2 regions of the Kitasatospora sp. NPDC001261 genome follow, and region 2 is predicted to be linked to the other one. Evidence: riboswitches for the same ligand, from Rfam matches in the RefSeq annotation. Region 2 holds a riboswitch; the other holds the start of a gene.
What was found. A riboswitch is a leader RNA that binds a small molecule or an ion and turns the genes downstream of it on or off. The one in region 2 is predicted to bind cyclic di-AMP.
Positions count from the first base shown of each region.

Region 1 (6,855 bases), on a different contig from region 2:
CCTTCAGCGCGTTCAGCGGGTTCAGGGTCCCGGCCGCGAGCCCGTCCGGCCCGCCGCCGGAGAGCAGCACCGCCAGTGAGACCGCCGACAGGACGCCGATCTCCAGCACCAGCGCGACCCCGAGCACCCTGGCCGTCAGATGCAGGTCGAACCAGCCCATCACCCCGATCACCGCCGCCCCGAACAGCGCGTACCAGCCCCAGCCGACGTCCACCCCCAGCTGCGAACGGACCAGCCCGCGCAGCGAGTACGCGAAGAAGCCGAGGGCCGCGGCCTCGGTGACGACGTACGCGAGCACCGCGAGCAGCCCCGAGGCCATCCCCGCCACCCGCCCCAGCCCGTGCGAGACGTAGCCGTAGAACGCGCCGGCCGCGGTGATGTGCCGGGCCATCGCCACGTAGCCGACCGAGAACACCGTCAGCACCACGGTCGCCACGATGTACGCGGCGGGCGCGCCCGCGCCGTTGCCCTGACCGACGATGATCGGCAGGTTGCCGGTCATCGCGGTGATCGGGGCGGCGGTGGCGAGCGCCATGAACACCACGCCGACCAGGCCGACCGAGTCCGCCTTCAGCCGGTCGACCCCGCCCGCCCCGGGCCGCTCCCGCCCGGCCGTCTCCCCCGCCACGCCCCCGCTGCGGACCGCCATCCGGCCTCCTCGCCTCCCGGCCCGCCCGACCGCCGGACCGGCCGGGCGCTGACCGTCCGCCAGCATGGCGCCCGCAGGCGCCCGGAGATCCCGGCGAACCCCCTGCGGGACACCGGAGTTGACGCTTCGTTCGATCGATCGAACACCCCGGGCGGGCCCGGGAACGAAAGCGGCCGGCCCGGCCGCACGAGGAGGTCCTCATGCGGCCGGGCCGGCCTGGGCGTGTCCCGCGCCCATGTCCGCCGTGCGGCGATCACCCGGTCGAGCGGTCACCCGACATGACCATCCCGGGCGATCGGTTCGCCCGCAGCGGCGGTGGTTCCTGGTACCCCGGAGCTCTCGGGGTCAGAGCGCGACGCCGTGCGCGCGCAGGTAGGCGACCGGGTTGATGTCCGAGCCGTACTCCGAGCCGTTGCGGATCTCGAAGTGCAGGTGCGGGCCGGTCACGTTGCCGGTGGCGCCGGAGAGGCCGATCTGCTGGCCGGCGGTGACGGTCTGACCGATCCTCACGCCGATCGAGGAGAGGTGCGCGTACTCGGCGTAGTGGCCGTCGGCGAGCCTGATCTCGACCTCGTTGCCGTAGGCGCCGCCGTTGCCGGCCTTGACCACGACACCATTGGCGACGGCGCGCAGCGGGGTGCCGGTGGAGGCGACGAAGTCCTGGCCGGTGTGGTGGCCGGAGGCCCACATCGAACCGGCCACGCCGTAGGCGGTGCCGAGCCGCGGGCTCGCCAGCGGGGCGACGAAGCCGGAGGTGGCGGCGGCGACCGGAGTGGCGGTCACGGCCTGGGCCGGAACGGCGACCTGGAGCTGGGTCTCGAGCTGCGCGGACGGCTTGGCGGCCTCGGTCTGCACCTGGACCTGGGCCTGCGGCTTGGCGGCCTGGGTCGCCGGAGCGGACGGCTTGGCGGGCTTGGCCGGAGCGGCGGGCTTCGCCGGGGCGGCGTCGGCGGCCGGAGCGGCGGCGTGGCCGGACAGCGCGAGCTGCTGGCCCGGGAAGATCAGGTTCGGGTTGGCGCCGACGACCGAGCGGTTCTGCTCGTACAGCGCGTGCCAGCCGCCCTCGACGTTCCTGGCGTCGGCGATCTTGGACAGGGTGTCACCGCTGACGACGCGGTAGCTCTCCTGCGCGGCCTGGGCGGCCGGAGCGGCGGCCTTCGCGGCCTGCTTGGCCTCGGTGGAGGCGGCGGCCGGAGCGGCCGGGGTGTGGGCCTGGGCGCTCATCGCGGTGACGAGCGGGAGGGCGAAGGACACACCGGTGACGGCGGTGGCGATGCCGATGCGGGCGGCGCGGGGCAGGGCGATACGACGAGCCTGTGCAGGCATGGAATTTTCCTCTCCGACGCCTGCGAGGTGAGCTGTCGGGTTCGGGCTGGAGTTGCCCGGCCGCTTGCGCGGCTTCACCCCAAGCCGGTCCTGGACGCCCGCGCCCTGAGGCGCGAACTCCGGTCCGGCGACTTACCTGTGGGTCCCCCGCTCCTGCCGTACAGAGTTCGTTTCGAACCACCGGGCAGCGGCAGGACTCGGCGTTCCACCCGGCGGATCCGTCCGGACTGGCCGGGCGGTCGCTGAACTAAAACCCATCCGTTCGGGTGAAGCAATGTCGATCTCTTGAAACGGCAACGATCCCCCCTGTCCCAGTGACCCTCCGCAGGCCCGAGCCCACGGTGCGTACACAACCCATTCACCCCCCGCCACTGATCCACGACCCTGCGCCGAGATCGGCCACGCCGCGCACCCGTCCGCTCACGCACCGCCAGCCGCCAACACACCCACCGGTGACCCTTGTCACGTGCGCCTCGGCAGCGCAGGATTCGCCCGTGGCCACCTCCGAGGCCGGCACCCTGCGCCTGGGCACCGCGCAGGGTCGCTGGGTACTAATGGCGACGGTGCTCGGCTCCAGCATGGCGATGCTGGACGGCACCGTGGTGAACGTCGCGCTGCCCCGGATCGGCGCCGACCTCGGCGCCTCCCTCGCGTCCCTGCAATGGACCCTGAACGCCTATCTGCTCACCCTGGCGGGCCTGATCCTGCTCGGCGGCGCGCTCGGCGACCGCTACGGGCGGCGCAAGGTCTTCCTGATCGGCGTGGTCTGGTTCGCCGTCGCCTCCGCGGCCTGCGCCGCCGCGCCGAGCATCCATGTGCTGATCGCCGCCCGCGCCGTCCAGGGCATCGGCGGGGCGCTGCTCACCCCCGGCTCGCTCGCCATGCTCCAAGCCGTCTTCCACCCTGACGACCGCTCGGCGGCGGTCGGGCTCTGGTCCGGCCTCGGCGGGGTGTCGGCGGCGGTCGGCCCCTTCCTCGGCGGCTGGCTGGTGGACGGCCCCGGCTGGCGCTGGATCTTCCTGCTGAACCTGCCGCTCGCCGCCGCCGTGATCGCGGTCACCACCCGGTCGGTGCCGGAGAGCCGGGACGAGGGCGCCTCCGGCCGCTTCGACGTCCTCGGCGCCGTGCTCGCCGCCCTCGCCCTCGGCGCGATCACCTACGCGCTGACGGCGGCCGGCGAGGGCCTGTCCCCCGCCGTCTGGGTCAGCGGGGTGCTCGGAGTGGCGCTCGGCGTCGCCTTCGTGGCGGTCGAGCGCCGCGCGCCCGATCCGATGCTGCCGCTCGGACTGTTCTCCTCCCGGCTGTTCACCGCCGTGAACCTGGTCACCCTGTGCGTGTACGCGGCGTTCAGCGGCGTCTTCTTCCTGCTGGTGGTGCAGCTCCAGATCGTGTCCGGCTTCTCGCCACTGGTCTCGGGCTTCGCGCTGGTGCCGATCACCGTGCTGATGCTGCTGCTGTCCGCGCGCGCCGGGCGGCTCGGCAAGCGGATCGGCCCGCGCATCCCGCTGACCGTCGGCCCCCTGCTGTGCGCCGCCGGGGTGCTGCTGATGCTGCGCGTCGGCCCGGACTCCTCCTACTGGGTGGACGTGCTGCCCTCCGTCACGGTGATGGGCTGCGGCATGACGCTGCTGGTCGCACCGCTGACGGCGACCGTGCTGGCCGCCGTCGAGGTCCGGCACGCGGGCATCGCCAGCGGGGTCAACAACGCCGCCGCCCGCGCGGCCGGCCTGCTCGCGGTCGCCGCCCTCCCGGCGCTGGCCGGGCTGAGCGGCGACGCCTACCGGGTGCCCTCCTCGGTCGACTCCGCCTTCCACACCGCGATGCTGATCTGCGCGGGCCTGCTGGCCGCCGGCGGGCTGATCGCCCTCGCGACCGTACGGGGCAACGTGCTCGCCGCCGACGACCAGCAGGTGGCCGAACCGAACTGCGACTGGCCGTGCGGCACCACCACCCCGCCGCTGGACCCGGGCCACGTCCCCGCGACGCGCGAGGGCCCCGCCACCGGTCCGGCGGCGGGGCCCTCGGCTCAGGGCTGACGAGACGTCAGAGGATGTCGCCGGGCGCGTACTTGGCGGCCTCCGGGTAGGCGGCCGCGACGGCCTCTACCTGGCGGACCACCTCGGCGACCTGGGCACCGGCCGCGCCGGTGAAGGACAGCCGGTCGGCGAGCAGCGCGTCCAGCGCGGCCCGGTCCAGCGGGATCCGCTCGTCGGCGGCCAGCCGGTCCAGCAGCTCGTTCTCCCGGGCGCCCGCGCGCATCGCCAGCGCGGAGGCGACGGCGTGCTCCTTGATGACCTCGTGCCCGGTCTCCCGGCCGACGCCCGCGCGCACCGCGCCCATCAGCACCTTGGTGGTGGCGAGGAACGGCAGGTAGCGGTCCAGCTCGGCCTCGATCACGGCGGGGAAGGCGCCGAACTCGTCGAGGACGGTCAGGAAGGTCTCCAGCAGGCCGTCGAAGGCGAAGAACGCGTCCGGCAGCGCGACCCGGCGCACCACCGAGCAGGAGACGTCGCCCTCGTTCCACTGGTCGCCGGCCAGCTCGCCGGTCATCGAGGCGTAGCCGCGCAGGATGACGGCCAGGCCGTTGACGCGCTCGCAGGAGCGGGTGTTCATCTTGTGGGGCATCGCGGAGGAGCCGACCTGGCCCTCCTTGAAGCCCTCCGTGACCAGCTCGTGGCCGGCCATCAGGCGGATGGTCTTGGCCAGGCTGGACGGCGCGGCGGCCAGCTGGACGAGGGCGGTGAGCACCTCGAAGTCCAGCGAGCGCGGGTAGACCTGGCCGACGCTGGTCAGCACGTTCTCGAAGCCGAGGTGCCCGGCGACCCGGCGCTCCAGCTCGGCCAGCTTGTCGGTGTCGCCACCGAGGAGGTCGAGCATGTCCTGGGCGGTGCCGACCGGGCCCTTGATCCCGCGCAGCGGGTAGCGGGCGATCAGCTCCTCCAGGCGGCGGAAGGCGACCAGCAGCTCGTCGGTGATCGACGCGAACCGCTTGCCCAGGGTGGTGGCCTGCGCGGCCACGTTGTGCGAGCGGCCGGCCATGACCAGCTCGGCGTGCTGGGCGGACAGCTTGGCCAGGCGCACCAGCACGGCCACCGTGCGGTCCCGCACGTGCTCCAGGGACTGGCGGATCTGCAGCTGCTCGACGTTCTCGGTCAGGTCCCGGGAGGTCATTCCCTTGTGGATCTGCTCGTGCCCGGCGAGCTCGCTGAACTCCTCGATCCGGGCCTTCACGTCGTGGCGGGTGACCCGCTCACGGGCGGCGATCGAGCCGAGGTCGACCTGGTCGATCACCCGCTCGTAGTCGGCGACGGCGGTCGCCGGAACCTCGACGCCGAGGTCCTGCTGGGCCTTCAGGACGGCGAGCCACAGGTGGCGCTCGAGGACCACCTTGTGCTCGGGGGACCACAGCTGGGCCAGGGTCGCCGAGGCGTACCGGGAGGCCAGGACATTGGGGATCTGGGGCTTCGCGCTCACGCTTCGCAAGAGTAACAGCCGAGGTCACGCCGGACGTCGGCGGAGTGGGGTAGGCTGGGTCAATTGAGCGCCTTTCAGATGACGCTTCGCAGCCTTCTCACCGCAAGGATACCACACCGATGAGCGAACCGCCAGTGACCGCGCGGGACTCCAGCGCCCTCGCCGCGGCCCTGCGCACCGAGCAGGCCCACCTCACCCGGCTCTACGCCCGGCTGGACGCCGAGCGCGAACGGGCCCGCCGCACCGCCGACGGCACCCACGACGGCGCCGGGTCCGGCGGCACCCACCAGGCCCGGCTGGAGCGCGAGGTGCGCTCCCGCGAAGCCGCCCGCCACGCCGCCCGACTGGAGGCGGTCGAGCGCGGCCTCTGCTTCGGCCGGCTCGACGAGCGCGACGGCACCGTCCACTACATCGGCCGCACCGGCCTGACCGACGACACGTACGAACCGCTGCTGCTCGACTGGCGCGCCCCGGCCGCCCGCCCCTTCTACACCGCGACCCCCGTCCACCCCGGCCCGGTGGTGCGCCGCCGCCACCTGCACACCCGGGGCCGCACCCTCACCGGCCTCGACGACGAGGCGCTCGACCTCGCCGGGCTGGACGACTCCGGCCGCCGCGCCCTGGTCGGCGAAGCCGCCCTGCTCGCCGCCCTCGACCGCGAGCGCACCGGCCGGATGGGCACCGCCGTCGCCACCATCCAGGCCGAGCAGGACCGGGTGATCCGCTCCCCGCTGCGCGGCGCCCTGGTCGTCCAGGGCGGCCCCGGCACCGGGAAGACGCTGGCCGCCCTGCACCGCGCCGCCTACCTGCTGTTCACCCACCGCGCCGCGCTGGAGCGCCGGGGCGTCCTGGTGATCGGCCCCAACCCCGGCTTCCTGCGGTACATCGAGGAGGTGCTGCCCGCCCTCGGCGAGACCGAGGTGGTGCTCCGCACCGTCGCCGAACTCCTCCCCGGCCTCGCCGCCACCGGCACCGACGACCCCGCCGCCGCCTTCGCCAAGGGCGGCCCCTGGATGGCCGGGGTGCTCCGCGCCGCCGTGGCCGCCCACCAGACGGCCCCCGCCGAGGGCCTGGACCTCGGCGAGGGGCTGCGGGTCTCCGCCCGGGCCTGTGCCGAGGCCCGGGACGCCGCCCGCGGCCTGCGACTGCCGCACAACCGGGCCCGCGCCTTCTACCTGGGCACCCTGCTCGACGCCCTCGCGATCGGCCAGGCGCTCACCCTCGGCCGCCCGTACGATGACGAGGAGGCGCACTACGCCCCGCGCGAGCTGTGGGAGCGGCCGGACGTCCGCGCCGCGCTCGACCCGCTCTGGCCCCGGCTCACCCCGCAGCAGCTGCTCGAACGCCTGCTCACCGACCGGAAGTTGCTCGCCGCAGCGGCCCCCGAGCACGTGACCGCCCTGCTC
Region 1 is NZ_JBIAXP010000043.1:34,967-41,821, forward strand. Features, by position in the region: gene ACFY4B_RS39490 (APC family permease) at 1-649, opposite strand, end outside; gene ACFY4B_RS39495 (peptidoglycan DD-metalloendopeptidase family protein) at 995-1,975, opposite strand; cyclic di-AMP (ydaO/yuaA leader) riboswitch at 1,978-2,178, opposite strand; gene ACFY4B_RS39500 (MFS transporter) at 2,530-4,011, shown strand; gene purB (adenylosuccinate lyase) at 4,019-5,449, opposite strand; gene ACFY4B_RS39510 (HelD family protein) at 5,569-6,855, shown strand, end outside.
Region 1: another riboswitch for cyclic di-AMP. It lies ahead of ACFY4B_RS39495 (peptidoglycan DD-metalloendopeptidase family protein); the one in region 2 lies ahead of ACFY4B_RS34075 (M23 family metallopeptidase).

Region 2 (6,855 bases):
CGTGTCGGACCCGTCGGACCGAGGCCGCCCCTCCGGCCGGAAGCCCAGCCGGGTGAGCACCCGGCCGGGGGCCGGGTTGGCCGCGGCGGTCCGGGCGGTCAGCCGGTGCAGGCCCAGGGTGCCGAAGGCGAAGTCGCCGAGCAGGCCGACGGTCTCGCCCGCGTAGCCCCGGCCCCAGGACCCGCGGGCCAGCACGCACCCGAGGTCGGCGGCGCCGTGCCCGTCGAGGGTGAGCGCGGCCTGCCCGATCGGCGTCGCGTCCCCGGGCTCCTCGGCGTCGGCGAGCCTGGTGACGGCGAGCCGGTAGGTGTCCCGCTCCTCGGCCATCGCCTCCTCCAGGTAGAGCTCGATCTGGTCGGCGCAGTCCTCCCGGCCGCTCGGCCCGAAGGGCAGGTGGCGGGTGACCTCGGGGTCGCCGAACAGCGCGTGCAGCGCGTCCACCTCCTCCTCGGTGTGGTGGTACTCGCGGACGGCCAGGCGCGGACCGGTGAGTCGTACGGGGACCATGGCTGCCGACCCTATCCCCGCCCGGCGGCTACCGTTCGGACTATGAACGACGAAGACCTGCGGCTCGCCCCGCGCACCAAGGCCGCCGACCTGCTCGCCTGGGCGGCCGAGCAGGGCCGCGCGCCGGTGGCCGAGGGGCCGCTGCGCGCGGTGCTGGCGCTGCTGGAGCTGGGCGACGGCAGGATGCACGACGGCTGGCCCGAACTGACCTCCGACGCGGTGGAGCACCTGCTGTACGAGCGGCTCCACCTGTACGTCCAACCCGCGCCCGAGGAGGACCCGTTCGCCTACGGCGACGCCGTCCGGCTGCTGGTCGACCACCAGCGGGCGGCCCGGCGGCTGAACGCCAAGCGCCAGGAGCGGCTGCACGCGGAGGCCGAGTGGCAGGGCGAGGTCGCGGCCGGGCTGCTGCGCCGCGCCGACCTGGTGACCTGGCCCCGGCTGTACGCGCTGCTGCTGCACGCGTACGGGGTGGACGTCACGGACCCGGCGGCGGTGCGGGACTGGCTGGCCGGCTTCGGGGAGCTCCCGGAGGAGGAGCGGCTGGCCGCGTACGAGGCGCTGGCACCGGCCGGCTGGCTGGACGAGCCGGACGAGCAGGGCTGGGGCCCGGGCCGGGTGCTGTCGGTCGGCATGGCCACGGACGGCGCGCGGCGGCTGCTGGAGCAGGGCCTGATGCGGCGCAGCTACCGCAACCTGGCGGAGCTGACCGCGCTGGGGCGGCCGATGCCGGAGGAACTGGCCGGGGACTTCGGGCGGTTCGAGGAGGCGGCGGTCGAGGCGGCGCTCGACCTGTTCGGCGGGTGGACGGTGCCGGGGCTGCCGCGGCTGCTGGTGACGGAGTTCCCGGAGCTGGCGCCGGAGCCGGGCCAGGAGGAGATCGAGGCGTACCTGGCGCAGCTGCCCGCCGAGGAGTGAGACGCCGCGCGGAAGCCCCCGGTCCGGTGCTGGTGCTCCGGGCCGGGGGCTTCGCGCTGGGTCCGCCCGGGCGGGTGCCTCAGGGCGGGTGCGTCAGGGGTTGAGGCCGCGCTGCTGGAGCCAGGGCTCCGGGTCGACCGGGGCGCCGCCGCCGGGGCGGACCTCCATGTGCAGGTGCGGGCCGGTGACGTTGCCGGTCGCGCCGACCTTGCCGATCTGCTGGCCGGCGGCGACCTTGCCGGAGCCCTTGGTGATCGCGGAGAGGTGGCAGTACCAGATCTCGGTGCCGTCGGGCAGGGTCTCGACGATCCGGTAGCCGTACGAGCCGGCCCAGCCGGCCGAGGTGATGGTGCCCTGGCCGAGCGCGTGGACCGGGGTGCCGGTGTCGGCGGCGAAGTCCAGGCCGGTGTGCAGGTTGGCCCAGTAGCGGGCGCTCTGGCCGTAGTGGGCGGAGAGCCGGTAGTCCGTCACCGGGAGGGTGAGGGCGGCGGCCTTGGCCCGCTCGGCCTCCTCGGCGGCGCGCTTGGCCTCGGCCTCCTTGGCGGCGGCCTTGGCCTCCGCCTCCTGGGCGGCCTGGAGCCGGGCGGTCTCCTCGGCGGCGGTGCGCTGGCTGTCGGCCTGGTTCTGGATGCGGGCGGCGAGCGCGAGGCCGGGGTCGGCGGAGAGGGCGACCGCCGTCTCGTCCGGGGCCTCGATGGCGGGGGCGGCGGCCGGGGTCGCCGAGGTGAAGCCGGTGGCACCCAGGGTGGCGGCGACGGCGGTGACGCCGAGCAGCGGGGAGGTTCCGCGGGTCTGACGCGGCATCCGGTGGCGGTTGGTCTCGGCCTCCGCGGCGAAGTCCTCCGGGCCGAAGGCCTCGGGGCCGTCCGGGCCGGGGTGGTCGAGGAGCTGGGTACCGGCTGCGAAGCCGGCCGGGTGTGCCGGGGTGTGCGTCGACGCCACGGAGGCGCGCTCCTTTCCTTCCTTCGCGCCTACCGGGTTAGCTGACGGGTTCGGAGCAGGAAGGTCTCCTACGGCCGGGCCGAAGCCCCGCCGATTCACCCCAAGGAACGTGGTTCCCCGGCTCCCTGACCTGCCCGGAGGCCGGTCGGTGGGATTAGGCGACGGCGCACGGTGCCGTCTGGGTACGGCGTTGACAACCGCGCTGCGTTATCAAACGTTAATCCTAGGAGGCTCTGATTCCAAGCCATCCGTTCGGAGCAGCCCCGCGGCAGGTGATCGGACGTCAACGAACGGTCCCTCATGCACGGCCCCATCTGAGTACGCCTACTCATGTGCGGCCCGGCCGGGCCGCAGCATCCTGACGCCATGAGCGCACCGATGCAGACCCGCACCACGGCCGCCTACTACCTCCAGGCCGTCCTGTCCTTCGCCCTGTCGGGCACCGCCCTCGCCGTGGGGATCATCTACCTGCCGGTCGGCGGGTGGACCCGGGCCTTCCTCGGGCTCGGGCTCCTCTTCACGGTCAGCTCCGCGTTCACGCTGGCGAAGGTGATCCGGGACCGGCAGGAGTCCAACGACATGGTCACCCGGGTGGACCAGGCCCGGCTGGAGAAGCTGCTCAGCGAGCACGACCCGTTCAAGGTCGAAGGGGTCTGACCGCTCCCTTCCCCCTCTTCTCCGACGCCTCCGACGCCCGACCGCTTGACGGCTAAGGCTATTAGCCTTAGCTTTATGGCTATCGGCAGCAACGCCGATGCCCCGCACCGGCGGCCCGAGGAGGACCCCATGAACGGCACCATCACCCCGAGCACCCAGTACCTCACCGTCCCCGGCGGCCGGATCGCCTACGACGACACCCGGCAGGGCGACGGCACCCCGGTCGTCCTGCTCCCCGGCATGCTCGACAGCCGGGCCGCGTACCGGCACCTGCGCCCGCTGCTCGTCGCCGCCGGCCACCGGGTCGTCACCATGGACCTGCGGGGCTTCGGCGAATCCTCGATCACCTGGGACGACTACGGCCCGGCCGCCCTCGCCGGCGACGTCCTCGCCCTGCTCGACCACCTCGGCATCGAACGCGCCGTCCTCGCCGGGAACTCGTACACCGGAGCGACCGTCGTCAAGGCCGCCGGGGACGCCCCCGAGCGGGTCGCCGGGATCGTCCTGCTCAACGCCTTCGTCGAGAACCCGCCGCAGGGCGCCCTGATGCGCGGCGCCATGGGCCTGATGGGCGCCGCCCTCGTCCACTGGCCGGCCGCCTGGGGCTTCTACCTGCGCCGGATGGCCTTCCCCGGCGCCAGGCCCGCCGACTTCGACGCGTACGTGGACGGGCTGGTCGCCGCGCTGCGCACCCCGGGCCGGAAGACCGCCACCCGCGGGTACGTCCACGGCGACTCGGCGCCGGTCGGCTGGACGGCCGCGGTGCGGTGCCCGGCCCTGGTCGTCATGGGCAGCAAGGACCCCGACTTCCCGAAGCCGGAGCTGGTCGCCGACCGGCAGGCCGCCGCGCTCGGCGCGCGGAAGGCGATGATCGAGGGGTCCGGGCACTACCCGATGGCCGACAACCCGGCGGCCACCGCGGACGCCCTGCTGCCGTTCCTCGCCGAGCTCGGCTGAGCCCCGCCCGTCCGCTGCCCGCCCCTGCCCGACCTGATCCGTACGGAGAGCCCGAACCCATGCCCCGCGTAGGACTGACCCCCGACCAGGTCGTCGACCACGCCCTCGCCCTCATCGACGAGCAGGGCGCCGAGGCCCTCACCCTGGCCTCCGTCGCCGCCCGGGCCGGGGTCGCCACCCCCTCGCTGTACAAGCACGTCAGCGGCGGCCTCGCCGAACTGCGGCGGCTGATCGCCGTCCGGGTCACCGGGGACCTCGCCGACCGGCTGGCCGAGGCGGCCGTCGGACGCAGCGGGGACGACGCCGTCGCCGCCGTGCTGCGCGCCTACCACGCGTACGCCACCGAGCACCCGCACCGCTACAACGCCCTCCCCCAGGCCCCGCAGCCCGACGACGACCTGGCCCGCGCGGCCGCCCGACTCGTCGGCGTGATCATCGCCGTGCTGCGGGAGTACGGGCTCGACGGCTCCGAGGCGGTCCACGCCGCCCGCACCGTGCGCTCCGTCGCCCACGGTTTCGCCTCCCTCACCACGGCCGGCGCCTTCCAGCTCACCGAGGACCTCGCCACCACCCAGGACCGCCTCATCGCCACCCTCACCACCGGTCTCCGCGCCTGGCCCGCGTAAGCGGCCGGAGCGGCGAGTGCGGCACTGCGCAGGAAGTCGGCCCGGCCGACTTCTCGCGGTGGCGGTGGTGCTGGTGCGGCGGTTCGGTCGGCCTTCGCCGGTGGGGGAAATGGGGTATCAAGGACCAGTGCCCCTGGAGCCCGCCGGCAGTCCGACCGCGCGCAGTGCGATGCGCTGCGTGCGGCTGCTGCTGGGCTGCACCAGCGCGGCCGAGCTGCTCGGCACCGTCCTGGCCGAGGGCCCGAGCTGGATCACCGGCGAGGGGTCCGCGCTGTACCTGCTGGACTCCGCCGGGATGCTCCGGCTGACCGCCTCGCACGGGCTGCCGGACTGGGCGCACGAGCGCTACAGCGTGGTCGACCCGGCCGGTGAGCTGCCCGCCGCGATGGCCCTGCGGCTGCGCCGCCCGTACCTGCTCAGCCCCGAGCACACCAGCGTCGACTACCCGAACCGGAACACCGGCATGGGCACCGGGATGGTCGCCGTGATCACCCTGCCGATGGTCGTGGACGAGCGGCCGATCGGTGTGCTGGCCCTGGCGCTGGCCCACCGGGGCACCGTGCCGCGCCGCGACCTGGACGTCCTGGAGACCCTCGCCGAGGCCTGCGCCCACCGGCTGGCCCATCTGCTGGACCACGCCGACGCCCACCTCCCGTACGGCACCCGGGCACCGTACGGCGTCCGGTTACCCGAGGACCCGCGGGCGGCGGACGGCCGCCCCGCCGGGCTGGCCCACCCGCTGCTGTCGCTGGCCGTGCGGGCCGCCGGGCACGGGGCCTTCGAGCGGGACCTGGTCACCGGGGAGAGCTACTGGGACGCCGAGGCGTTCCGGCTGGCGGGCCGCCCGCCCGCCCCGGACGGCGCCGCCCCCGAGCTGGACCGGCTGGTCCACCCGGAGGACCTGCCGGACGTGCAGGCGGCGCTCGCCGAGGCGCTGGCCGCCGGCGGCCGCTACCGGATCGGCTACCGGGTGCTGCGGCCCGGCGGCAAGGTCGCCCGGGTCGAGGAGTCCGGCGAGGTGATGCTGGACGTGCACGGGCGGCCGGTGCGGATCGCCGGGCTGCTGGCCGAGGCCGGGCACCGGGAGCCGCCGCCGGCCGAGGGGCGGAACTCCCCCGCCGCCGCCCGGACGGCGCTGCTGCTGACGCTCACCCGGGCGCTGTCCCGGGCGGTGACCGTCCGGGACGTCACCACCGCCGTCACCGACGTCGCCCGCCCGGCGCTCGGCGCCGCCGGCATCGTCCTGGACCTGGTGGACGAGGGCCGGCTGCTGCCCGTCTCGCACACCGTGTACGGGGGCCCGCGCCGCACCGAGCTCACCCGTCTGGCGGACCTGTCCGAGTCCGTGATGCAGCGTTCGCTGGCCCGCTCCGCCCCGCTGTTCAGCGAGCCCGCCGCCGCCCGCACCCGACGCGACCCGCTCACCCCGGCCGCCTGGGCGGTGCTGCCGCTGGTCGCCTCCGGGCAGCAGGTCGGCTCGTGCCTGATCACCTTCGCCGCCGAGCGGGTGTTCAGCCGGGAGGACCGCACCCTGTACTCGGCCTTCGCCGGCATCCTGGCGCAGTCCCTGGAGCGGGCCCGGCTGTACGACACCCACCACCACCGGGCCTCCGAGCTGCAGCGGGCGATGCTCCCGCGCACCCTGCCGCGGCTGGCCGGGATCGCCAGCGCCGCCCGCTACCTGCCGAGCACCGAGGGGATGCAGATCGGCGGCGACTGGTACGACCTGCTGCGGCTGCCGGACGGCCGGATCGGGCTGGTGATCGGCGACGTCCAGGGCCACAACGCGGAGGCCACCGCGGTGATGGGCCAACTGCGCAGCGGGCTGCGGGCGTACGCGACGGACGGGCACGACCCGGCCGCCACCCTGACCCGCACCAGCCGGCTGCTGGCCGAGCTGGACACCGAGCTGTTCGCGACCTGCCTCTACCTGACCCTGGACCCGGCCGACGGCGTGCTGACCGCGGCCCGGGCCGGGCACCCGGCGCCGGTGCGGATCACCGCCGACGCCGCGGCCGTCGAGCTGGAGCTGCCGGGCGGGCCGCCGCTGGGGGTGGCCCCGGAGCGGCCGTACCCGCTGGCGGTGGAGCGGCTGGCGGTCGGCGAGACGCTGCTGGCGTACACCGACGGGCTGGTCGAGGACCGCGAGGAGGACTACGACGAGTCGGTGCAGCGGATGCTCGGCGGGCTCGAACTGTGGGCGCGGCAGACCGGTCCGGGCCGGATCGGCCCGGCGCCGGCGCTGGAG
Region 2 is NZ_JBIAXP010000031.1:103,622-110,476, reverse strand. Features, by position in the region: gene ACFY4B_RS34085 (GNAT family N-acetyltransferase) at 1-507, opposite strand, end outside; gene ACFY4B_RS34080 (hypothetical protein) at 550-1,425, shown strand; gene ACFY4B_RS34075 (M23 family metallopeptidase) at 1,519-2,367, opposite strand; cyclic di-AMP (ydaO/yuaA leader) riboswitch at 2,380-2,538, opposite strand; gene ACFY4B_RS34070 (YiaA/YiaB family inner membrane protein) at 2,734-3,024, shown strand; gene ACFY4B_RS34065 (alpha/beta fold hydrolase) at 3,100-3,981, shown strand; gene ACFY4B_RS34060 (TetR/AcrR family transcriptional regulator) at 4,041-4,607, shown strand; gene ACFY4B_RS34055 (SpoIIE family protein phosphatase) at 4,735-6,855, shown strand, end outside.